DNA from 3 places in the Psychrobacillus sp. AK 1817 genome. Region 3 is predicted to be linked to each of the others. Evidence: predicted binding sites of a transcription regulator. Region 3 holds the regulator's gene; each other region holds the start of a gene.
What was found. Region 3 encodes Rex, which represses fermentation and respiration genes when NADH is low (regulators of the CRP and FNR family bind a similar motif). Its sites were predicted from a motif close to TTGTGAAATATTTCACAA; they were not measured.
Positions count from the first base shown of each region.

Region 1: the regulator Rex is predicted to act here: its motif matches at 2,558-2,575, upstream of qoxA (cytochrome aa3 quinol oxidase subunit II).
Region 2: the regulator Rex is predicted to act here: its motif matches at 6,217-6,234, upstream of D0S48_RS03430 (cytochrome c oxidase subunit 2A).

Region 1 covers NZ_CP031739.1:3,684,248-3,692,217, forward strand. The annotation lists gene qoxB (cytochrome aa3 quinol oxidase subunit I) at 1-1,375, opposite strand, end outside; gene qoxA (cytochrome aa3 quinol oxidase subunit II) at 1,437-2,393, opposite strand; gene D0S48_RS18410 (benzaldehyde dehydrogenase) at 4,080-5,534, shown strand; gene D0S48_RS18415 (methyl-accepting chemotaxis protein) at 5,553-6,392, shown strand; gene D0S48_RS18420 (zinc-dependent alcohol dehydrogenase) at 6,474-7,490, opposite strand; gene D0S48_RS18425 (TetR/AcrR family transcriptional regulator) at 7,640-7,970, opposite strand, start outside.
Region 2 covers NZ_CP031739.1:668,059-676,028, reverse strand. The annotation lists gene D0S48_RS03455 (THUMP domain-containing class I SAM-dependent RNA methyltransferase) at 1-401, shown strand, start outside; gene D0S48_RS03450 (ATP-dependent DNA helicase) at 459-2,357, shown strand; gene D0S48_RS03445 (hypothetical protein) at 2,511-3,131, shown strand; gene D0S48_RS03440 (b(o/a)3-type cytochrome-c oxidase subunit 1) at 3,858-5,525, opposite strand; gene D0S48_RS03435 (cytochrome c oxidase subunit II) at 5,527-6,003, opposite strand; gene D0S48_RS03430 (cytochrome c oxidase subunit 2A) at 6,024-6,146, opposite strand; gene D0S48_RS03425 (chemotaxis protein CheX) at 6,453-6,908, opposite strand; gene D0S48_RS03420 (dynamin family protein) at 7,246-7,970, shown strand, end outside.
Region 3 covers NZ_CP031739.1:3,138,570-3,146,539, forward strand. The annotation lists gene D0S48_RS15740 (ABC-F family ATP-binding cassette domain-containing protein) at 212-2,143, opposite strand; gene D0S48_RS15745 (redox-sensing transcriptional repressor Rex) at 2,271-2,906, shown strand; gene D0S48_RS15750 (GNAT family N-acetyltransferase) at 3,203-3,757, opposite strand; gene D0S48_RS15755 (CPBP family intramembrane glutamic endopeptidase) at 3,770-4,489, opposite strand; gene groES (co-chaperone GroES) at 4,857-5,141, shown strand; gene groL (chaperonin GroEL) at 5,182-6,816, shown strand; gene D0S48_RS15770 (VanZ family protein) at 7,027-7,970, opposite strand, start outside.

The DNA.
Region 1 (7,970 bases), 550 kb from region 3:
CGATGGATAATAACCATGCAGTCCATTTTCCTAGTCGCTCGTTTAACATAAAGCCGAATATTTTCGGCCAATAGTAAGTAAGACCAGCTAGCATTGCGTAAACAACACCAGGGATAATTACGTTATGGAAATGGGCAACTAAGAACATCGTATTGTGATATTGATAGTCAGCTGCTGACATTGCAAGCATTACCCCTGTAACCCCACCTAAAGTGAACAGTGGAATGAACATGATGGAGTAAAGCATCGGTGTCGTAAACTCGATTTTCCCCTTCCATAGGGTGAACAGCCAGTTAAATATTTTAACCCCTGTCGGAATAGCGATCGCCATCGTAGTGATCGAGAAGATACTATTTGATAATGGACCTTGACCCATTGTAAAGAAGTGATGCGCCCATACGACAAAGGATAGGACAGAAATAACTACCATAGAAGCAACCATTGACTTATAGCCATATAGATTGCGTCGAGCAAAGGTTGAAATAATCTCACTGAATAAACCGAATGCCGGTAGTATTAGAATGTATACCTCCGGATGTCCCCAAACCCAGAACAGGTTAGCCCAGAGCATATCCATTCCGCCATTGTCCGTTGTAAAGAAGTTTGTCCCAAACAGTCTATCCATTGTTCCCATTGCTAGTAATACAGTTAATACTGGGAAAGCGAAAACGATAATGATGTTTGCGATAAACGCTGACCATGTGAACATTGGCATTTTCATTAAAGTCATACCAGGTGCTCTCATTTTCAGGATAGTTGTAATAAAGTTAATACCAGTCATCAATGTACCAAGACCAGCTATTTGAATTGCAATCATGTAATAGTTCGTACCAACAGATGTACTGAACTCATTGCCTGCAAGCGGGAAATAAGAAGTCCAACCGGCATCAGGCGATCCACCTACGATGAAGGAAATGTTGAATAATCCCATACCCATAAAGAACAGCCAGAAGCTAAGTGCATTTAAACGTGGAAACGCTACATCTCTTGCTCCAATTTGTAATGGAATAACATAGTTAAAGAAAAAGATGATAAACGGCATTGCCATAAATAAAATCATTACTACTCCATGAGTGGAGAAGACTTCATTATAATGCTGCGAATCTAAAAATGTGTTTTCTGGCATCGAAAGCTGATAGCGCATCATAATGGCGTCAACGCCACCACGGAACAGCATCAATAATGCTGTAAGCAAGTACATAATACCAATACGCTTATGGTCTACTGTAGTAATCCATTCACGCCAGAGGTATCCCCATTTCTTAAAGTAGGTAATACCTAAAACTATTGCAACCATCGTAAGGCCAATTCCGACCATGGATGCATATATCAAAAAGCTTGGATGTGGTACGGCAAAGCGATCAAAGAAATCCATACTTTTGTTTCTCCTTTCAGGAATCTATAGCTTTTACTATAGTAATCTTGTAATTCTTCAATTAATGCTGAGAATGATCTGATTCCTCAGTTTCATTAGTTTGTCCATGATTCTCATGCTCGGACTTCTCATCCTTATCAGTTGATTCATGGTGCTCGTGTTCAGATTCCTCTGCATTATCGCCATGGTCATGACTAGGAGCAGGTGAGAATTCTAAATGTGTTCCTGTATAAGTTGAACGGCCAAGATGACCTGGTTCTAATAATTCCTCAAACTTCTCTTCTGTAAGAGCAGGTGCAGTTTCATGTACTTCCTCTACCCAATCCTCAAAATCAGCATTAGACATAGAGGTAACATCAAAGACGTTTTCTGCAAATCCAGATCCACTGAAGTTCGCATTTCTGCCCATGAACTCGCCTTCAACATCGGCAGCTAAGTGTAACGTAGTCACCATATCAGACATCGCATACTTTTGCCCGCCTAGCTGTGGAATCCAAAAGCTAGTAATTGGTCCGTGGGAGTATAGTTTAAACTCAATCGCACGATTAGCTGGGATATATAAGTAGTTAACCGTTTCAATACCTTGTTCAGGATAACTAAAATGCCATTTCCAGTTTGAAGAAGATGCATAAATGATTAATGGTTCCTGATCCTCATAGCCTTGAGGTGTCGACTCTACAATATAGTTACTTCTAACAGAAACGATTGAAAGAAAAATAACTATTATAATAGGAATACCGATACAAATTGCTTCCACAATCGGACTTCCTTCTATATGTGGTGGCTCGTAATCCTCGCTTTGTTTAGAAGCACGGTATTTTATTAACACAAAAACTAAGATAGCTAAAACGACAATCACAATCCCCGACATTAGGAAAATAGATAACATAATATCATTTGCCTGTGCCTCGGCTTGAGGGCCTTTAGGGTCTAAAACAAGTAATGGCTCACATCCTGTTAATACAGTGACAATAGTGAAAACCATCGTCAAGAGAGCCCACTTCAATTTTAATTTCATCGTTGTACCCCTTTCCAATCTATTATAAAAAGCTAAGGTAACTAGTGTTGCTTTCAAAGAATTCATCTCTGTGCCTCTATCTTATTACCATGCCTTCAAAAAAACGAATATAAAAACCGGACTTCACGAATTGTTCAAGAAGATTTGAACGTTCTTTAACACAATTGTGAAATATTTAAGAAAGTGTCAACTTCGTTCATAATTATGGGGTTAATTAGTTCTTTTGTACTTTTTGTTTCAGCACTCTTCAAGTGATGTTGTTCAATTTCTATCGTGGAAAGGCTCTAAAACGAAGAATTAGATATCTGTAGGAAGTCTTATTGGAGATAGAAAGGACATAAACTGGTAGCCAGGTTGAAATTAACAGAACAAGCATTAAATAACTAGCGGGGACCACAAAATAGTAAATAAAATTCTAAATATGCCACTAACAAAGTTATATCTACATAGCAATCTAATGGAATTCTAAATAATATTTTATAACTCTTGATTGAAGCGGCAGGCGGCGACTCCAGTCAGTGGGATAAGTGAGACAGATAAGCCATCACAAACGACGTGTACGCGGCGGTGATGGCTTATCGCTCACCCCACGGAAAGCGACCGCCTAGAGCGGAAATCTACCATCTATATTCAAAATTTAAGTATAAATTAATTCGATTTAATGGCTAAATATAACGGTATAATTTTTTTCATTCTAACTTATCTAATTCACCCTCTACCTATTATTGAAGCGACCGCCTAAAGCGGAAATCTACCATCTATATTCAAAATTTAAGTGTAAATTAATTCGATTTAATAGCTAAATATAACGGTATAATTTTTTTCATTCTAACTTATCTAATTCACCCTCCACCTGTGATTGAAGCGACAGGCGGCGACTCCAGTGGGATGAGTGAGACAGATGAGACATCACAAACGACGCGCAAGCGGCGGTGATGGCTTATCGCTCACCCCACGGAAAGCGACCGCCTAAAGCGGAAATCTACCATCTATATTCAAAATTTAAGTGTAAATAAATCCGATTTAATGGCTAAATATAACGATATAATTTTTTTCATTCTAACTTATCTAATTCATCCTCCACCTGTGATTGAAGCGTCAGGCGGCGACTCCAGTGGGATGAGTGAGACAGATAAGACATCACAAACGACGCGTAAGCGCGGTGATGACTTATCGCGCACCCCACGGAAAGCGACCGCCTAGAGCGGAAATCTACCATCTATATTCAAAATTTAAGTGTAAATTAATTCGATTTAATAGCTAAATATAACGGTATAATTTTTTTCATTCTAACTTATCTAATTCATCCTCCACCTGTGATTGAAGCGTCAGGCGGCGACTCCAGTGGGATGAGTGAGACAGATAAGACATCACAAACGACGCGTAAGCGACGGTGATGGCTTATCGCTCACCCCACGGAAAGCGACCGCCTAAAGCGAAAATCAGCCATCTATATTAATAGTTCTTAGTAACTCAGATATAACTCTTGCGCTATTCTTATATATTAGATTAGGTAATAATGTTTGTTTGTCTGAAAGAATCGAATGGGTGTATGGGACTATTTTTAAAACTTTTCAGTAACTATTAGATAAATTATTCACAATACATTTCTATTTCAGTAAAGATTTTACTAATCCTGACGATAATCAAAGAGTTAATAAGAATAATATCCTGGAGGTTAAAAAGATGAACTTAGAAATGTTAGGCAAACAATTTATCGCTGGTGAATGGAGAGACGGAAACAGTAGTCTCGTGTTAAATAATACAAACCCTTACAATGACAAGCCTATTAATACATACAAGCTAGCAAATGTAGAAGATATAGATTTAGCATATAAGGCTGCACATGCAGCGAAGCTAGAATGGGACAAAGTAAATCCTTATAAAAAACGTGATATCTTAGAAAATGCAGTAAAATATATGGAAGAGCATGAGGAAGAAATCACCTCTATTATTATGGAAGAATTAGGTGGTACTAGACTGAAGGCAGCATTCGAAATTGGTCTTGTTAAAAACATCATTAAAGAGGCAGCTACCTTCCCATTAAGAATGGAAGGGAAAATTCTACCTTCTACAATAGATGACGTGGAAAATAGATTATACCGAATTCCTGCAGGCGTTGTAGGAGTTATTAGCCCATTTAACTTCCCATTCTTCTTATCGATGAAATCTGTTGCACCTGCACTAGGAGCTGGAAATGGTGTCGTATTAAAACCTCATGATGACACACCTATTATGGGCGGAACGCTAATCGGAAAAATCTTTGAAGAAGCAGGAGTACCGAAAGGATTAATAAATGTCGTTGTTACAGATATCAAAGAAATTGGCGATGCATTTGTGGAGCACCCAATTCCAAGAATTATCTCCTTCACTGGATCTACACAAGTAGGAAGCTATATTGGTCAGGTAGCTATTAAAAACTTCAAAAAGCCATTACTTGAGCTAGGCGGCAACAGTGCTTTTATTATTTTAGAGGATGCTGACCTCGAGTATGCTGTGAATGCTGCTACTTTCAGTAGATTTACCCATCAAGGACAAATTTGTATGTCAGCAAATAGAATTCTTGTTCAACGATCTATTTATAAAGAGTTCATTGAAAAATATGCACAAAAGGTTTCTTCTCTTAAAGTCGGTGATCCATTAAATCCTGAAACAATCATTGGGCCAGTTATCAATGATCGCCAAGCCCAAACCCTGCAAGCCTTGATCGAAAAAGGGATTGAAGAAGGTGCTACACCTTACCTTAAAGGGAATGTTACTGGAAGATTGCTAGAGCCAACCATTTTAACAGATGTTACGACTGACATGAGTGTTTCTCAGGAAGAGCTTTTCGGACCAGTAGTATGTGTTATTCCTTTTGATACAGAAGAAGAGGCAATTGATATTGCTAACAATACTCGTTTTGGACTAAGTGGAGCTATTCATACATCTAATCTAGAACGAGGAGTGGAAATGGCTAAGAAGGTACACACAGGGATGATTCATGTTAATGATTTAACGATTAATGATGAACCGATTGTAGCCTTCGGTGGTGAAAAGCAATCTGGCTTAGGTCGCTTAAATGGCCAATGGAGCTTAGATGAATTTACAACATTAAAATGGATTTCAGTGAACTACGGTCAAAGAAACCTACCATATTAATAGAAAGAGTGAAAATTGATGGCAGAACATGATTTAATAAAAGCATTTGTTAAAGTTGCTCCATTGCTTAATGAGCTTGTCCAGGACGATATAACTGTTGGAATTTACGATACGGAGAAGCTGATCATTAATATACCAGGTAAAACGTTTGCTTTAAATGTAAACCCAGGTGATCCATTAATGGAAGGGGATATCGTAACAAATGCGATTAGAACCGATTCTCCTTTATCGGCAGTCCTTCCGAAGGAGCTATTCGGATTTCCGTTAATAGCTCGTGCACTACCTCTTCATGATGATGAGGGTAATGTAATAGGCGGTGTAGGAATCGGAACAAGCTTGGAAAAGGCAAACAAGCTATTTGAAATGGCTGAAAGCTTTTCTGTAATTGTGGAGCAAACAGCAGCAGGCATTGAAGATATAAGTGAATCGGTGACTTCACTTGCTGATCGAGTGACAGATATTACGTCTCAAATGAAAGCCGTAAGCTCAAGTGCAGAGCAAATCGGTGAAATTTCTTCTGTAGTTAAGGGAATATCAGACCAAAGTAATCTGCTTGGTTTAAATGCAGCGATTGAAGCGGCTAGAGCAGGGGATGTAGGGAAGGGCTTTTCCGTTGTAGCGAATGAAATACGTAAGCTAGCAACCAATTCGAAGGAAAATGTAAATCAGATTAATGACATAACAAAAAACATTCAAGGGCTTCTGTTAACGTTGAACCAAGCTTTCTCAGAGGTAAATACATTGACTGACAACCAATCCGGTTCCATTCAAGAATTTTCTGCAACTATTCAAGAAATTAGCTCTAAGGCACAAGAGCTAGCAACACTTGCACAAGAATCACTTAGTCAAGATAACTAAAATGAAAAGAGCAAACTGTCTTCATGACGGTTCGCTCTTTTTTAAAAGCTAGATTTAAGAGAGATCTCTTTTACGAAGCTATTAACTTAAATCTACCATAACCTTGATAGCACCTTTTGCAGCAATTGCTACATCAAATGCTTCCTGGATATCGTCTAGCTTATACACTTGTGTAACGATTGTTCCAATTTTCGTTGCTGGGTTAGATAGGTGTTCTACTACTTTAGAAATATCCTCGTGTGTGTATCCGCTTGCGCCAACGATTTGCACTTCCTTGGACATAATTTGAGATAAGCTTACTGGTACCTCCTGCTTGTACACAGCAATGATTGCAATTCTAGCCTTTGGTTTAACGATTTTCATCACATTTTCAAACAGAATAGGTGCCCCTGCAGCATCTACAAATGCATCTACATCTGGCATCAGTTGTCCGTATACATTTACCTCGCCAAAGTGTTTCTTCAAGCCTTCCGCCAAGTCTTCGTTTAAGGTATTAACTGTAACTGCCCCTAACTCAGCTGCTTTTTCTAAACGCCATTCATCGATATCTACGACACATACATGTTGAATGCCTTCTGCGAGTAGACTTGCTGCAGCAGAAAGTCCGATTGCTCCAGCACCTAGCACAACAATCTTGTCTGAAGGCGTAGGATTTACACTGAATGCACCGTGACGACCAACGCTCATTGGTTCCATTAGGGCTGCAGTCTCTGGAGATACGGAAGGGTCGATCTCATATAGGTTCACATTTAATGCAGCATCCTCAATCGATACATATTGAGAAAATCCACCACATTCAAGTGATTTTCTTCTTCCTGCACGTTTTGCAGTGATAGGGTTTACTCCAACCATCATACCGATTTTAATATCAGAAGAAACCTCTGAACCTACTTCTACCACTTCACCAACCATCTCGTGACCAAATTCAGCCCCGAAGGAAATGCCCATTTCAGATCCAACCTTAACGATGTTGATGTCTGTACCACAAATACCTCCGCGAAGATTACAGATCAATACATCATTGCTACCGATTGTTGGCATTGGTCTTTCCTCTACACGAACGTCATTTTTCCCATGGTAAATGGCTACTTTCATCATAATATTCTCTCCTTTTTCCTTCTATAATCTATTCTATTTCATCGTATAGGAGCAAAAAGCGTTTCGCAAACTACAATATATAGACATATGTAAAGTAAACAACAGAATGTCAGATAATGTAGTTTATCTTATTGAAATTAATAGGGAAATTAGCGAAAAGGATTCAGTTTGACCATTATTTGAGCTAAATATTGGGGAGTGTAGGGCATATCCTCACCGAGCCAAAGAGCAATTGTTCCGACCATAGAGGAGGTTCCATACCAGGCTGCAATATCTCTTGGAATGTCCTCCATAGCAGGAAAGGCTTGCTCCTGGTTGCTGTTTTGAAGGATTAGCTTTCTCAATAACTCCATGAGCTGCTGGGTAAAGCTGGGAATGTGCTTCGTCACTAGGAATACTTTAAAGAGCTTAGCATTTTGGGCGATATGCTCAAGCAATTCTATTAATGTTTCTAATTCGAAGCCTGGAGAGTAAGGTTCA
Region 2 (7,970 bases), 1.6 Mb from region 3:
CAGAGGATTTAGCTGATTATGATCAAAAATTAGAGATTATCGGCTCTGATATTGATCATAAGATGATTCAAATCGCAGAACAAAATGCATTTGAGTCAGGATTTGCAGATATAATCAGCTTTAAACAAATGCAGGCAAGTGACTTTTCCACCAATCTGACGGATGGTGTCATGATTGGTAATCCTCCTTACGGCGAACGTATAGGAGAAATCGAAGAAATTGAAAAAGTTATCAGCGACCTTGGTCATACAATGGAAACATATCCATCATGGTCGGTATATATGCTTTCTTCTATGGAGAATTTTGAAAATCTGTACGGACGTAAAGCAACTAAGAAACGTAAATTATTTAATGGATTTATAAGAACAGACTACTATCAGTTCTGGGGTAAACGTTCATAACAGTAGGGGAGACTAGCTCTCCCATGCTGTTATATTATTATTCAAGGGAGTTAGAAAATGAAGCAGGCTTTGCCATTTAAATTATCAAAAGACCGTTCTTTCTTTGAATCATTAGGAGATTGGATGGGAGACGTATTATACGATGAATTGCCAGAGAAAGGGTTTGAATGTCGTGATGAACAAATTTTCATGGCATATCAAATCGAAAAAGCATTAAAAGAAAAAAATGTATTATTTGCAGAAGCAGGCGTGGGTACAGGTAAAACAATCGCTTACTTACTTCCTGCTATTTCTTATGCAAGATATACTGGAAAACCAGCCTTGATTGCATGCGCGGATGAAACGCTAATAGAGCAATTGGTAAAAGAGGCCGGAGACATCTTTAAGCTTCAAAATTATTTAGATATAAAAATTGATGTTAGGCTAGCTAAATCACGTAGCCAGTACCTATGCCTAAAACGATTGGAAGAAGCGCAAAAGGATAGCGATAACGACTTCTTTATAGAAGAAATTGAAGATGGAGTACCTGATTTCGTTTATGGCTCGTCTTCTCTTCAAAGTATCTTTCCATTTGGTGAGCGTAGCCAATTCTCAGGAGTAAGTGATGTAGACTGGCAAAAGGTTAACTTTCATCCTACTCAACAATGTACTGTCTGTGATTTACGCAATAGATGTGGGCAAACAATTCACCGTCAGCATTACAGAGAATCATCTGATTTAATCATCTGTTCCCATGACTTTTTAATGGAACACTTATGGACTAAGGATTCACGTGTTCGAGAAGGACAATTGCCATTTTTACCAGAAGTGTCGATGATTGTATTAGACGAAGGACATTTGCTAGAATTCGCAGCTCAAAAAGCGTTAACCTATGAAGTACAAAGTGAAACATTAATTCGATTACTTGAAAGAGTAATGGTCGATGGTGTTCGTGAAAAGACTTTAAACTTAATGGAAGTTCTCCAAGATACGCATGAGAAAATTTTTAGCGTTTTACGAATCGGCAGCTTTGCGGAAGAAACAGAACGTATGAAGATTAACAAGTCTTCTGAGCTAATGCAGTTATGTAAGCATGCCATTAAAATTACAGATGATTTACTAGAGGAGTTCGTGTTTGAATCCGAGCTTTTTACAATTCCAGAATATGAACTTCGAATGGTAGAGGAATTTTTAGAGCAATATTCATTTTCATTGCGATTATTTACAGAGAAGGGCGATGGGGTTGAGTGGTTAGAAATAATCGATGGCTACGAAACGCTTATTATCATGCCTAGATTAGTCACAGACATTTTAAATGAAAAGCTATTTTCTACCAAGCTTCCGATCATCTTTTCATCTGCTACATTATCGATTGAAAAAGATTTTACGTATTTGGCAGATTCGTTAGGAATAGAAAAGTTCCAATCATTCTCAGTGCCATCTCCTTTTGACTACGATGAAGTGATGAAAGTTAGAACGCATCATATAAGCCAGGAAGAGAAGGTTAGTGAAGTCGATCATTTATTGAAAGCAAAACAACAAACACTCATTTTGTTTAAATCAAAAGCTGCGATGGATAATTTTAGGTCCTCCACAAGTACTGATGATATTGCATATGAAGGGGATCGTGAGCTTTCCACAATCGTCAAAGAATTTCAAAATGGAGAGTTTTCTACACTTTGCTCTTATCATCTTTGGGAAGGCTTAGATTTGCCTAAAGAAGCATTAACTAGAGTAATTATTTATGATTTGCCTTTCCCACCGGTAGATCCGTTATTTGATGCCAAACGTTCATTTTCTAATAATCCATTTGAAGAAGTGGAGCTGCCGTTCATGCTGCTTAGACTTCAGCAAGGAATAGGTCGACTAATTCGTACCTCTGAAGACTACGGTGAAATTCACCTATTGTTGAACGAAGAAGAAGCGCCATTAGAGGGGCGTTTTGTAGGGATTTTGCCAACACCAATTTCAAATTAATTTTAAATAGCCTTTTTCTTTTAAGTTTGTGGATGTAAACCACTCATTCCTTATGAATTTTAAGGAATTTGTTTGTTATACATTGGACGAATATAAAAGGAAAAGGTTTTTTAACGAATCCCTTTAAATTGAATAATATAAATAACAGGGCGTATGTCTCAAGAATTTAAAAAGGTGGGATTGAGTATACAAAATATGGATGATACAGTTTATTTAAACAAGGACGATATTACTAGTGATTTTCATTATGCTAATACAGAAAAGAAAATGACTGGTCCATGGTTTGACAATTTAACTTTTTTACAAATGAACCATCCAAAAAATATACATCAACAAAATGAAGTTGCTAATAAAGACACATCAAAAGAGTCATCGGAAGAATTAAATGAGATAGTAAAAATAAAGCGACCTACGATTATAAGAAGAAAATGTGGTAGATCAATATTGACATCTTCCGCTGATTACAAATTTAAATTAATGGACGCTAAGAAGAGCAAGAAGGATAGCAAAATGCTAAACTGTTTGAAAGTAGCCAGAAGCACACTAAAGCCTTATTATAACCTTTTAAACAATAGCAATATCTCTAGCAAACCTAAAGAAAAATATAAAAGAGCTCATCTATACACCTCTTCACAAACAATGGAATTAGATGATTATAACTACGAATTAGAATTGATGGCTTACATGGAATATGAAGATAATCAAACAGACTGGGAAAGAAAACCACATTTATTACTGCAAGATTCATCTGTGTTATTAGACCAACATTTATGATCTATCCTGAATATTACAATTTGTTGGCATATGTATCTTAAATAAATACTGTAAGTGTAATTATACAGAGAAAAAAAGGCAAATAACCATCCGTGGAACCTGTTAAAAGTAATATCGAAGTTTTATCTATGGCACCGTAGAAATAGAGGATGCTGGAGTTTCAACTCCTCCTAATTTGATGTCTGGGCTTGGTTCATAGAAACTAAGCTCATTTTTAAATATATAAATATATAGTAAATTGGGTTGAAGAGACTTAATTAGCTTTATCCAGATATGCTTGGTGAAGAGAGGGGGGACTGCTTGGTATATTTGTAGCATTCTTCAAAAGAGGCTGGGACATAAGTAGATTCATGCTACATAAAAATGCTGTGAGTTGATTCTTATTACAATCTATAAAGAAAAGAATACTTCATTCTGAGTGAATGCGTTTTGATAGACATTTATTTAACTGAAGATATCTTCTTTTATATGTGAAGGTATGTGCAGTTTTCACTTGATATCGAAGATAATTCGGGGTGTTTGGATCGGAGACGGCGACTCCTAGGGGACAAGCGTGTGGTAGAGACTACAGGCTCGAGCAGTGCCCCCAGGAAATCGTCCGCTGTAGCAGAGAACACCAACTGTAAGTAGAAAAAGCCCCGGAAATTTACTAAACGGTAAATTTCCCGGACTCTTGAATTTTTAAGGTGGGTTTTATCCCAGCTTCGTAATATTAAGATTTTGAAGTTACCAGAATTTATACCCTTTTGAACCTGGAGGAGCATTCTGAAGCATATCGAACACTGGAACTGTATAAGCAAACAAGATTAAGAAGATACAAATAGTCAACCAGATCTTCCAGTTTTCCAAAACCATTGGAGTTTTTTCTGCATTTTCAGAAACCTCGCCAATTGGGAATTCTGTTTCTCCTTTAGGAGCAAACCATACTAGGTGGACGATGATATACAATACCAAGATGATACCGATGAATAAAATCGTACCACCAACTGCCTGAGCTATCTGATAGCCAATCCAATCAGTTGCTTGTGCAGAATCACCATAGGTAGAGAAATCTGAACGGCGAGGAGCACCCATTAAACCAGCTATATGCATAGCTCCAGACATGATGGACATACCTACTGCCCATACAATAGCTTGTATAATTGCTAGCTTATTCATTTGTTTAGTCAACACTCTACCAGTAAGATGAGGAATTAACCAATAAGCGGCACCAAAGAATGTTAAAACAACTGTTGTTGCTAAAGTGAGATGAAAGTGACCAGTAACCCAGATAGTATTATGTACTACTTGGTTCATTTGGTTAGATGCATTAATAATACCTCCAGCTCCAGCAGGGATGAAGGCTGCCATACCGATGAATGGTACAACGAATCGAGCATCCTTCCATGGAAGCTTTTTAAACCATCCAAATAACCCTTTTCCTCCAAGCTGTCTTCCGCGGATTTCAAATGTAGCGAACATGGAGAAAGCAGTTAGAAGGGAAGGTATAACAACCATCATTGTCAAAATTACTTGCAAGTATTTCCAGAAAGAATCAATACCAGGCTCTGTCAATTGGTGATGGAATCCAACAGGAATAGAGAAAATCAAGAAAAGCATAAAGGAAAGTCTTGCAAGTGCATCCGAATAAATTTTCCCGCCAATAATTTTAGGAATGATTACGTACCAAACCATATAAGCAGGTAATAGCCAGAAATATACTAATGGGTGACCAAAATACCAGAAAAGTGTACGAGAAAGAAGAATATCAATCTTATCTACCCAGCCTAATGACCAAGGAATCAATTGGAAAACTACCTCAACTGCAACACCAAGTGAACAAATGATCCACATAGTTAAGTTTACGATTACCATAAAAGTTAATAATGGGCTTGGTTCTCCTGGATTAGCTTTGCGCCATTCTCTATATTTCATTATAAGGCCAGCTCCACCAATCCAAGAGCCTACGACTACCAGTGCCAATCCCACATAGAAGATCCAATGTGCTTGTAGGGGTGCATAGAAAGTGTACAGAACAGATGCTTCATTTAATAAAACCATTACTGCAGCAGCAGTTGTTCCGATTGTCATTGTCCAGAACCCAATCCAGCCAAGCATTCTTTGCTTATCTGTCAATGTGCCGGCAGTGCGACTTACAGCAGCAATTTGGAAACCAAAGATAAAATAAGTTGTTAAGATAAGTGCTAATAAAACCCCATGAACCGTTAATAATTGATAGTATCCGATTCCCCAAGGAAGAGTAAATTGTCCAGAACGTACTAGTGTTTGTAATAGTCCACAAAGTCCTCCGATTAAAAGTGCAATGAATGCTACATGGATGTGAGCCATTGCGAGCTTGCCATCACGACGATCTACCTTCACAAAGCTTTGTGCTTTCTCAGTTATTGTTGCCATGTTACTCAACCACCTTTAACTTCGATGTCATAGAAGTGTGTCCTATGCCACAATATTCGTTACATAATATTAAATACTCTCCAGCTTTATCTACTGTTGTTACGTATTCTGAAACGTAGCCAGGTTCTAGCATCATATTAATATTCGTACCCACTATTTGAAAGCCATGAATTACGTCCTTTGTTGTTGCGATAAATTTAACAGTCGATCCGAGTGGTACTTCAAATTCCTGTGGATTATAGAAGAAAGCAGAAGCAACGACTACTACCTCGTAATCCCATTCCTTACCTTCGACCTTGTGAACTCCAGGATTATTAAAAGGAGCAATTTCATCTACTCGCTCAGGATCAATATATACTTTTGCACTAGGTGGATGAGAACCGTAATGAAATGCGCTAAAGCCAACTATAATTAAGAATAAAACCAAAGACCCTACCCCGAATGTTATCCACCATTTTTCATACTTGTGAATATGCATAACCTTTAACCTCCAATGATTTAAAATCTGTCAATAAATAAATAGAATGCCAGAAACCAAGTTACTAATATAAAGATCCCCACTACGCTAACAGATATTAACGTGCCCTTAAGTTCTGGTTCTTTATTGTGTTTTTTGGACATCAGTCGTACACCTCCAAAATATTCTTCTTTTTATCTATAGCTACATCATAAATTTAAATAATTATGTGTGATGTGATATTTCTCACACATACAAAGGTATTATGTGAAGATAATGTGAAATAAATTAAAAGTCATAGAAGTGGAAGGGAGATTAGTGAAGATAGTTGCAGTTCAGACTCTTGAGAAATAGAGTGCTAGCTAAAGATCTTATCCTTTAAATTAGCTCAAGGTCCTTAGGGATTGCCAAATAAAAAAGAATCCTTTATTTAAAAGGATTCTAAGTTTTATATGTATTCTTATTGATAGTTAGTCCTCGTCTATTGTAAGAATAATAGTCATAAGGCCTATGTCTTCGGTTTCTACAGGCAAGCGAAAGGCATGATGAAAACCAAATAGTTTACTCTTGCCAACAATGACAGTTGGCGGTGTAATATCAATCTCTAAACCTTCTTGGGCAACAGTAGTACACAAGTTGCCTGCAATCATATTCCCGAGTTCACCAGTAAAAGATTCGAGCATTTCGCCCTCGAGAGGCATGCCGAACATAGAGGCGCCAACGGAGGAGAAGAATTGGGAGGATGCATCAACAATAATTCTTCCCTTAATGTCTCCAACAATTCCAATGAGAACGCCCATCTCTTCCTGATCAAATGGTTGAATCATTAGTGTGGGAGACTTAAAACTAAGGTTAAGAGGAATAACAGACTTTAATGATTGAATGGTACCATTTAAAAGTGTTTTAATATGCTTGGAATTACCCATTTTATCCCCTCCTAATAGTAAAGATGAATCAATTTTATCATATTGTCTAGTTAAAAAGAATATATTTTGTAGTCAATTGTTGAAAAATGTGATAACATCTAAATGAGAATGAATATCAAGTTCAGTTGAGAGGGAGATTGTCATGGTATTTATATTAATTGGATCGACTGTAGTTATATACAGCGTAATAACAAAACACATTTTAAATTCTATTACACCGCAAACAAAATAATAGTAGTACAGTGATGACTTTGTGAACAATAAAGTCATCTTTTTTTATATTTTCTGATATGATATACATATTGTTTAAAGAATAAAAAGGGGAAATAAATTTCACATGAATCAATTAGAGGAATTACAGAAAATCAAAGAATCGAATGCTTTACTAGCGACAATTTTTAAACAAAACAATGATGAAGAGAGATATGCAAAATCAAAACTTTTTGCAGAAAAAATAGAAAAGGGAACATTTACAATTGCTTTTGCAGGTCATTTTTCAGCAGGTAAATCAAGTATGATTAATGCCCTTGTAGATGAACAGCTATTACCAACAAGTCCTATACCAACCTCTGCGAATATAGTTACGGTGAGCAAAGCGGACAAGAATTTTGCTATTGTCCACTTTGTAAATGATGCTCCGGTCAAATTCTCTGGGGAATATGATATTGGACAAGTAAAAAAATATTCCAAGGACGGGAGTAAAGTTTCTCAAATAGAAATTGGACATCAAACCTCGGAGCTTCCTAAAGGGATTATAGTTATGGACACACCGGGAGTGGATTCAACGGATGATGCACATCGTGTATCAACAGAGTCTGCATTACATCTAGCAGATATCGTGTTTTATGTAATGGATTATAATCATGTGCAATCCGAGCTGAATTTTCAATTTACTAAACAGTTGCTTCACTACAATGAAAATATTTATTTAATCGTAAATCAGATTGATAAACACAGAGAAGAGGAATTATCTTTCACTGAGTATAAACAATCTGTTTCTACAGCTTTCAATGCTTGGAATGTCGAGCCAAAGGATATCTTTTATACTTCATTAAAAAACAA
Region 3 (7,970 bases):
TTGACCTATATATATGCCAGTGTTCGACAAAATACAACAAGGCTATTATATATGCTTTCAGAAGGAGCGCAGAACAATCTCCAAAAATCGGACGGTTTGAGCAAATAATTGGACAGTTCACCCCAAAAATTGGTCGGTTTCTCTCTAAAATCGGACCGTTCGACATTATTATTTTTCCCCATATAAAAAAAGGTAAACCGAGTCAATCGGTTTACCCTGTAATCTCTTCTAATTGTTCCTGTAGCTCCAGCCATTCGTTGGAGATTGTGTCTTGCTTTACCTTTAGTATATCCAATTCGCCTTGTAGCTTTTGGACTGCCTCATGATCCTGGAATATCTCTGGATCACATAGCTTCTCTTCTATAGAAGCAATTTCTGAATCTATGGAAGGAATCTGTCCTTCTAGTTCCTCAATTTGACGACGTAGCTGGCGTTCCTTTTTCTTCGCCTCTTTATCAATTGTAGACGTATTGACCTTTTGAACTACAGTGTTTTGAACCACTGCATTTTCCATGGCGATTTCCTCGAGCTCTTCCTTTTTCTCTAAATAATAATCATAGTCTCCCAAGAAAAGGGTGGCATCATCAGAGGAAAGTTCAATTACCTTCGTTGCAATTCGATTAATAAAGTAACGGTCATGTGATACGAAAATAATCGTTCCTGGAAAATCAAGCAATGCATTCTCCAAGACTTCCTTGCTGTCTAAGTCTAAATGGTTAGTAGGCTCATCTAGTACAAGTGTATTCGACTTCAATAGCATGAGTTTTGCAAGTGCAAGTCTAGCCTTTTCTCCACCGGATAGATTAGACACAGTTTTTTGCACATCGTCTCCAGAGAAGAGGAAGCGACCTAGCACATTGCGTATATCTTTCTCATTCATCAGAGGCCATTCATCCCATAGCTCTTTAAGGACGGTTTTATTGCCAGTAAGAGCTGCCTGCTCCTGGTCATAGTATCCAAATTGCACATTTGTGCCGTATTGAATATTACCACCAGCTGAAGGGAGCTGCTTCATAATAGTTTTTAGCAAGGTGGACTTACCGACACCATTTGGTCCAACCAAAGCGATGCGGTCTTGCTTATAAACGGAAAATGAGATGTTAGAGGAAACGGTTTTATTTGGATAACCTACAGCAATATCCTCTAAACGCAGAACATCATTACCGCTAGGACGGTCAATGGTAAAGCCGAAGTTAGCGGATTTCTCATCGCCATCTGGGGCATCCATCCAGTCAGTTTTCTCGATAACCTTTCTTCGAGATTGTGCCATCTTCGTTGTAGAAGCACGCGCCAGGTTACGGCTAACAAAGTCCTCTAGCTTTGCTTTTTCCTCCTGCTGCTTCTCATATTTCTTTTTATCGAGCTCATAATTTTTCGCTTTCTGCGTTAAATACGCGCTATAGTTACCTACGTATCTCGTAACGTTATGACGTGAAACCTCATACACTAAATTTACTACCTGGTCTAGGAAATATCGATCATGGGATACAATCAAAATGGCACCACTATAGTTTTTTAAATAGTTTTCAAGGAAGCTGAGTGTTTGAATATCTAAATGGTTCGTAGGCTCATCGAGTATAAGCAAATCGGGCTTGCTCAACAGCATTTTAGCTAATGCTAATCTCGTTTTTTGTCCCCCGGATAACGCTTGTACTGGCTTATCATAATCCTCAGGGAAAAATTGCATACCATGTAAGATGGAACGGATATCCGATTCAAAGCGGTATCCACCAGCCTCATTAAAGGCAAGCTGAAGCTCGTCATAGGTAGCTGCAACTCTAGCATAGGCTTCTGAATCTTCATAGATAGAAGGGTCAGCCATTTGTGCTTCTAGTGAGCGCAGTTCTCTTTCAGAATCAATCAAATGACTAAAAATCGATTTCATTTCCTCCCAAATCGTCAGCTTCGATTCAAGACCCGCATGCTGCTCTAAATAGCCCAGTCTAATATTTTTAGGCATAATAATGTCACCGGAATCGTATGACATTTCTCCAGCAATTATTTTAAGTAAAGTAGATTTTCCCGCACCATTACGCCCAACCAGTGCAACTCGGTCGCGGTCTTGAACTTCTAACTTTACGTTTGTTAATATATCTTCACCGTTAAAGGATTTAGTTACTTGGTTTACTTGTAAAACAATCACGTTAATTTGCACCTCAATTCTATCCTAAGTGTAATAGATAGGACTTGTCGTTGCAACGTTCTCCCTTTACAATAAAAGAAAGGTAACGTGTAAAAATGAATTTGCCTTATACAATAGGAGGACACTTATGAAACGTGATGTACCTCGCATCCCTCAAGCGACAATGAAACGACTTCCTTTATATTATAGATTTTTACAAAGCTTTCATAATGCAGATCATAAACGAGTTTCATCCCAACAGCTAAGTGAAGCGATGAAGATAGATTCAGCAACCATCCGAAGAGATTTTTCTCATTTCGGTGCGCTAGGAAAGAAAGGGTACGGCTATGATGTGCCCCATCTACTTGAGTTTTTCAGAAAAACACTAGACCAAGATGAGGCGGCACGGGTCGCACTAATAGGTGTTGGTAGCTTAGGAACAGCTTTTGTAAAATATAACTTTCAAAAAAACCATAACACTAGAATTGTAGTGGCATTCGATACGAAGGCACCACTCGAAGGAACGATTATTAGTGACATTCCTGTATTTCATTCTAGTGTGATGTTGGAAAAGCTAAAGGAATACGGAATTGAATTAGTGATTTTTACACTTCCAAGTCGTGCGGCTCAGGAAGTAGCTGATCTTTTAGTGGGCTCTAATGTAAAAGGAATTTTAAACTTCACCCCAGTCCCAATAAGTACTCCAGATGAGATTCGCGTACATACGATTGACCTTTCAGTTGAACTTCAAACACTCATCTACATGATTCGAAACGAGATCTAAGAAAAGCGCAAGCGCCTATGTCTGCCCCGACAAGCAAATGGAGAAAAGCAAGGAGGCAGTTCCTCAGCCACCGGAGCTTTTATCCATTTGACCTCGAGGGGCAAGGCTGCTTGCGCTAGACAAATAAGAAAAGCGCAAGCGCCTATGTCTGCCCCGACAAGCAAATGGAGAAAAGCAAGGAGGCAGTTCCTCAGCCACCGGAGCTTTTGTCCATTTGACCTCGAGGGGCAAGGCGGGCGCTGATACCAATCTTATAAGAAAAAAAGCCTTCGACTATTATCTAGTCGAAGGCTTTCCTATTTATATTCGCTTTTTAGTAGGGAATAGATAGCAAGATCGATATAGCGTCCCTTTTCAAACTCATGCTGTCTTAGGACACCATCTTTGTGAAAGCCTAGCTTACTCAAAAGGTGAAGGGAGGCAACATTCTCTGAAGTGACCTCAGCTTCAATTTTGTTCATGTTCATATCATGAAAGGCAAAATGAATGATGGGCTTAAGCGCCTCCGTCATAATTCCCTTTCCCCAAGCATTAGGTGAAAGATCATATCCAATTTCTATACGCTTATGCTCAGTCTCATAGTTTAAATAACCACAAGTACCGATTACTTTTTGGGTTATTTTATCTTCTATTACCCAGCGCATACCAGTTTGTTCGAGAAAAATTTTCTCGTACCAACTAATTTCGCCCTTAGCATCTTCAACAGAAGTAAAGGGACCGATGGCCATATACTGTACTACGTTTTCATTAGAATATAACTCTAAAATGTCCTTTGCATCCCGTTCGATTGCTTTTCGGAGGACGAGTCTTTCTGTTTCTATTGTAGGAAAACTTACAAATGAAAAAGTCATTATTATTACCCCTTATTGCTGCAACTCAGCAAGTCTTTTTAAAAAGTTGACGATTTCTTCATTATACAGCTGAACAATTACTACGAATCCATTAAGTAGCATATGGGCAATAATAGAGGTGATTATTCGCTTTGTTTTATAGTAAATGAAAGCGAATATAAACCCAGACACAGCATATATTAGTATGTGTGTGAACTCAAAGTGAATGACGGCAAAGGACAGTGAGCTAACGAGCGCTGCTACAAAGAAGTTCGTTTTAGGCAGTAAAGTTCCGAAAATGATGCGACGGAATATAAGCTCCTCTAAAATAGGTGCGAAGAGCACAATGGAGAAAAAGACAAAAGGTACTGAATTGCCAAGATCCATAAACTGCGACGTATTTTCAGAACCAGCTTCTATACCAAAAAATCTAATTTCAATATTAGCAGCTAATGTTTGGCCGTACAAAACCATGAGAAAGCCAAGAATTCCCCAGCCAATTGCTCCGGGAAGACCAGATGCCTTCCCTTTTAGAGGTCGTATAAAATTCTTGTCTTGGCGAATCATAAGCAAGGTGATAGCTGTAGCAATTCCCATTCCAAGGAAAACCCACCATCCAGAAGCTAAGTACCTTGCGTTTTCTAAGCCGAAATAGTTAAAGATTATTAGTAGAAGAGGAGCAAATAATGCACCGGAGAGCTGCATCACACAGTAGGTGATTAATATGTATAAACCTGTCTTTTGTTGTTTCATCTAAATATCCTTTCTATTTATAGCAGTTGCTTTTATAAGTTTACTAATCAGGATAGTAAATAGATAATCTTGCTTTTGTAAGATGTACTAGCCTTAGCCTTATTGTAAAGGAAAACTAAAATAAAATCGCTCCTTAGCCATTTTATAATCATCTTTAATAGTCAACTTTAGTATCTTCGTTTTCAAAAACTAGAAGCCTCATAGGTTTTAAACCAACTGAGGATTAGAGCGTTAAAAATTATTAAAAAAAATGATGTTCTCACTTGCAAATTCTTCTAAGTTTAATTATTATTATAAGTGTGTTAGCACTCAAAGTGTGAGAGTGCTAATAAAAATAAATTCAACTATTTTAGGGAGGTAGTTTCACTTGTTAAGACCATTAGGTGATCGTATTGTAATCGAATTAATCGAAGCTGAGGAAAAAACAGCATCTGGCATCGTACTTCCAGACTCTGCTAAAGAGAAACCACAAGAGGGTAAAGTCGTTGCAGTAGGTACTGGACGAGTACTAGAAAACGGAAACCGCGTTGAATTAGACGTAGCAGAAGGGGACCGTATTATCTTCTCTAAATATGCTGGAACTGAAGTGAAATATGAAGGCCACGACTATTTAATCTTACGCGAAAGCGATATTCTTGCTGTAATTGGCTAATAAAAGAACTTAAAAAGAAAAATTAGGAGGGCATATTAACATGGCAAAAGAAATTAAATTTAGTGAAGACGCTCGTAGCGCAATGCTGCGTGGGGTAGATAAATTAGCAGACGCTGTAAAAGTAACTTTAGGGCCAAAGGGTCGTAACGTAGTTCTAGAGAAAAAATTTGGTTCACCACTTATCACTAACGATGGTGTAACAATCGCAAAAGATATCGAGCTAGAGGATGCATTCGAAAACATGGGTGCGAAATTAGTGGCAGAGGTTGCTTCAAAAACTAATGACATCGCTGGTGACGGTACAACAACTGCAACTGTTCTTGCACAATCTATGATTCGTGAAGGACTTAAAAACGTAACTGCTGGAGCTAACCCAGTTGGTATTCGTAAAGGTATCGACTTTGCTGTAGCTTCTGCTGTGACAGAGCTAAAAGCAATCTCTAAACAAATCGAAGGTAAAGAATCTATCGCTCAAGTAGCTGCTATCTCATCTGGTGATGAAGAAGTTGGTGAGCTAATCGCTGAAGCTATGGAGCGCGTTGGTAACGATGGAGTTATTACAATCGAAGAATCTAAAGGATTCACAACAGAGCTTGATGTGGTAGAAGGTATGCAATTCGACCGCGGTTATGCTTCTCCATACATGGTAACTGATTCAGATAAAATGGAAGCTAACCTAGACAATCCATATATCTTAATCACAGACAAAAAAATCTCTAGCATTCAAGAAATCTTACCAGTGCTTGAGCAAGTAGTTCAACAAGGCAAACCACTTTTACTTATTGCTGAAGATGTAGAAGGGGAAGCATTAGCTACTCTAGTAGTAAACAAATTACGCGGAACATTCAATGCAGTAGCTGTTAAAGCTCCTGGATTCGGTGACCGTCGTAAAGCAATGCTTGAAGATATTGCTATCCTAACTGGTGCAGAAGTAATCACAGAAGATTTAGGACTAGACCTAAAATCTGCGAACATCACTCAACTAGGACGCGCTTCTAAAGTAGTAGTAACAAAAGACAACACAACAATCGTAGAAGGTAATGGAGATACGAAAAACATCGCTAGCCGTGTTGCTCAAATCCGTGGCCAATTAGAAGATACAACTTCTGAATTCGATAAAGAAAAACTTCAAGAGCGTCTTGCTAAGCTTGCTGGTGGAGTAGCTGTAGTGAAAGTAGGAGCAGCAACAGAAACTGAGCTAAAAGAACGCAAACTTCGCATTGAAGATGCACTTAACGCAACTCGCGCAGCTGTAGAAGAAGGTATCGTATCTGGTGGTGGTACTGCACTAGTAAACGTATACAACAAAGTAGCTGAGCTTGCAGAAACAAAAGAAGGCGACGTAGCAACTGGTATTCGTATCGTACTTCGTGCATTAGAAGAGCCGGTTCGTCAAATCGCTAACAACGCTGGTTTAGAAGGATCTATCGTAGTAGATCGTCTAAAACGCGAAGACATTGGCATGGGCTTCAACGCAGCAACTGGCGAATGGGTGAACATGATCGACGCAGGTATCGTAGATCCAACTAAAGTAACTCGTTCAGCTCTACAAAACGCTGCATCTGTAGCTTCTCTATTCTTAACTACTGAAGCAGTAGTAGCAGACATTCCAGAACCAGCAGGAGCAGGCGGCATGGGTATGCCTGACATGGGCGGAATGGGCGGCATGATGTAACCTGCCGTATGAACCCATAATATGAATGGGTTTGTATGTAAGATTAAATTGAATTGCTAACATGAGGTTATTAGCGGGGGCTTCTCGAAAGTTTATTAGACTTTCGAGAAGCCTCTTTTTCATCTTTTGAATATGAGAGATTGGGGTAACAAATAAAATTCATACTAAAACAGCACAAACTTTAGCTAGTCAAAGTAAGTGCTGTTTTATTTATGGAATAGCTGGAATTGATATTTCAACTGTGGAGTCTGGATCGTTAACACTGCCAGTAAAGACATAGATAGGCTGATAATACCCTTTAGTATCATAAGTATAGCCTAATTGAACATCCGTTATTGTTAGCGTATCTCCTTTTTGTAAAGGATTGAATAAGTTAAACTTTCCGTTTGTCAAAGCTTCATATGCTTCCTGTTGTGAAATGATTTTCTCTTTCCCAACTATTTCATTGTTACTAACATCGTAGATGATGTTGTCGGGTATTTGCTGATCAGAGAGTGTGATTACGAGGAAACCTTGAGAAAAATCATCACATACAGTTTGTAAATCCACTGCTTCAGCTAAATCCCAACGAATTGTACGTTCATCCTGCTGCTGATAGATAGCGTTACTTGGAAATAAACCTTCGTTATCTAGCCAATTTTCTATAACCTGCTTTTGCTGTTCAATATCAACTTTTGGCGGCTCTTCACTATAATTTTCAGAGGAAAAGGACCAAAAACCATTTGACATGAAATAAGTTAAATAATAGACAAGGCCTTCATCATCTATAAATTTTAATTGACGGTTTTCTCCTTCCCTGCGGATGCCGCCTTGCTGTTGTAATTCAAATTGTTGTGCAATGGATTGAGAGATTGATTTTATATTTTTCATATCTTTAACATTTGAATTGTAATAAACGCAAGCGTTCGATGATTTGTTGGAGAGCTTTGTTTCCAGTTCGACATCTATTTGATCCATGTTTTGTTTTTGTGAAGGCTCGAATGGCAGATTTCCAAATTCCTGTGCATTATATATAACGGTTGCAACACCAAATAATGCAACAAAAAAAATAGGAATAGATATAGCTTTTACAATTGGAGCAAATTTTAACTTTCGTTGCTCTATGCTTAATATGATTGCCATTACGAAAAAGTACCCAGCTAAACTCCCTATTG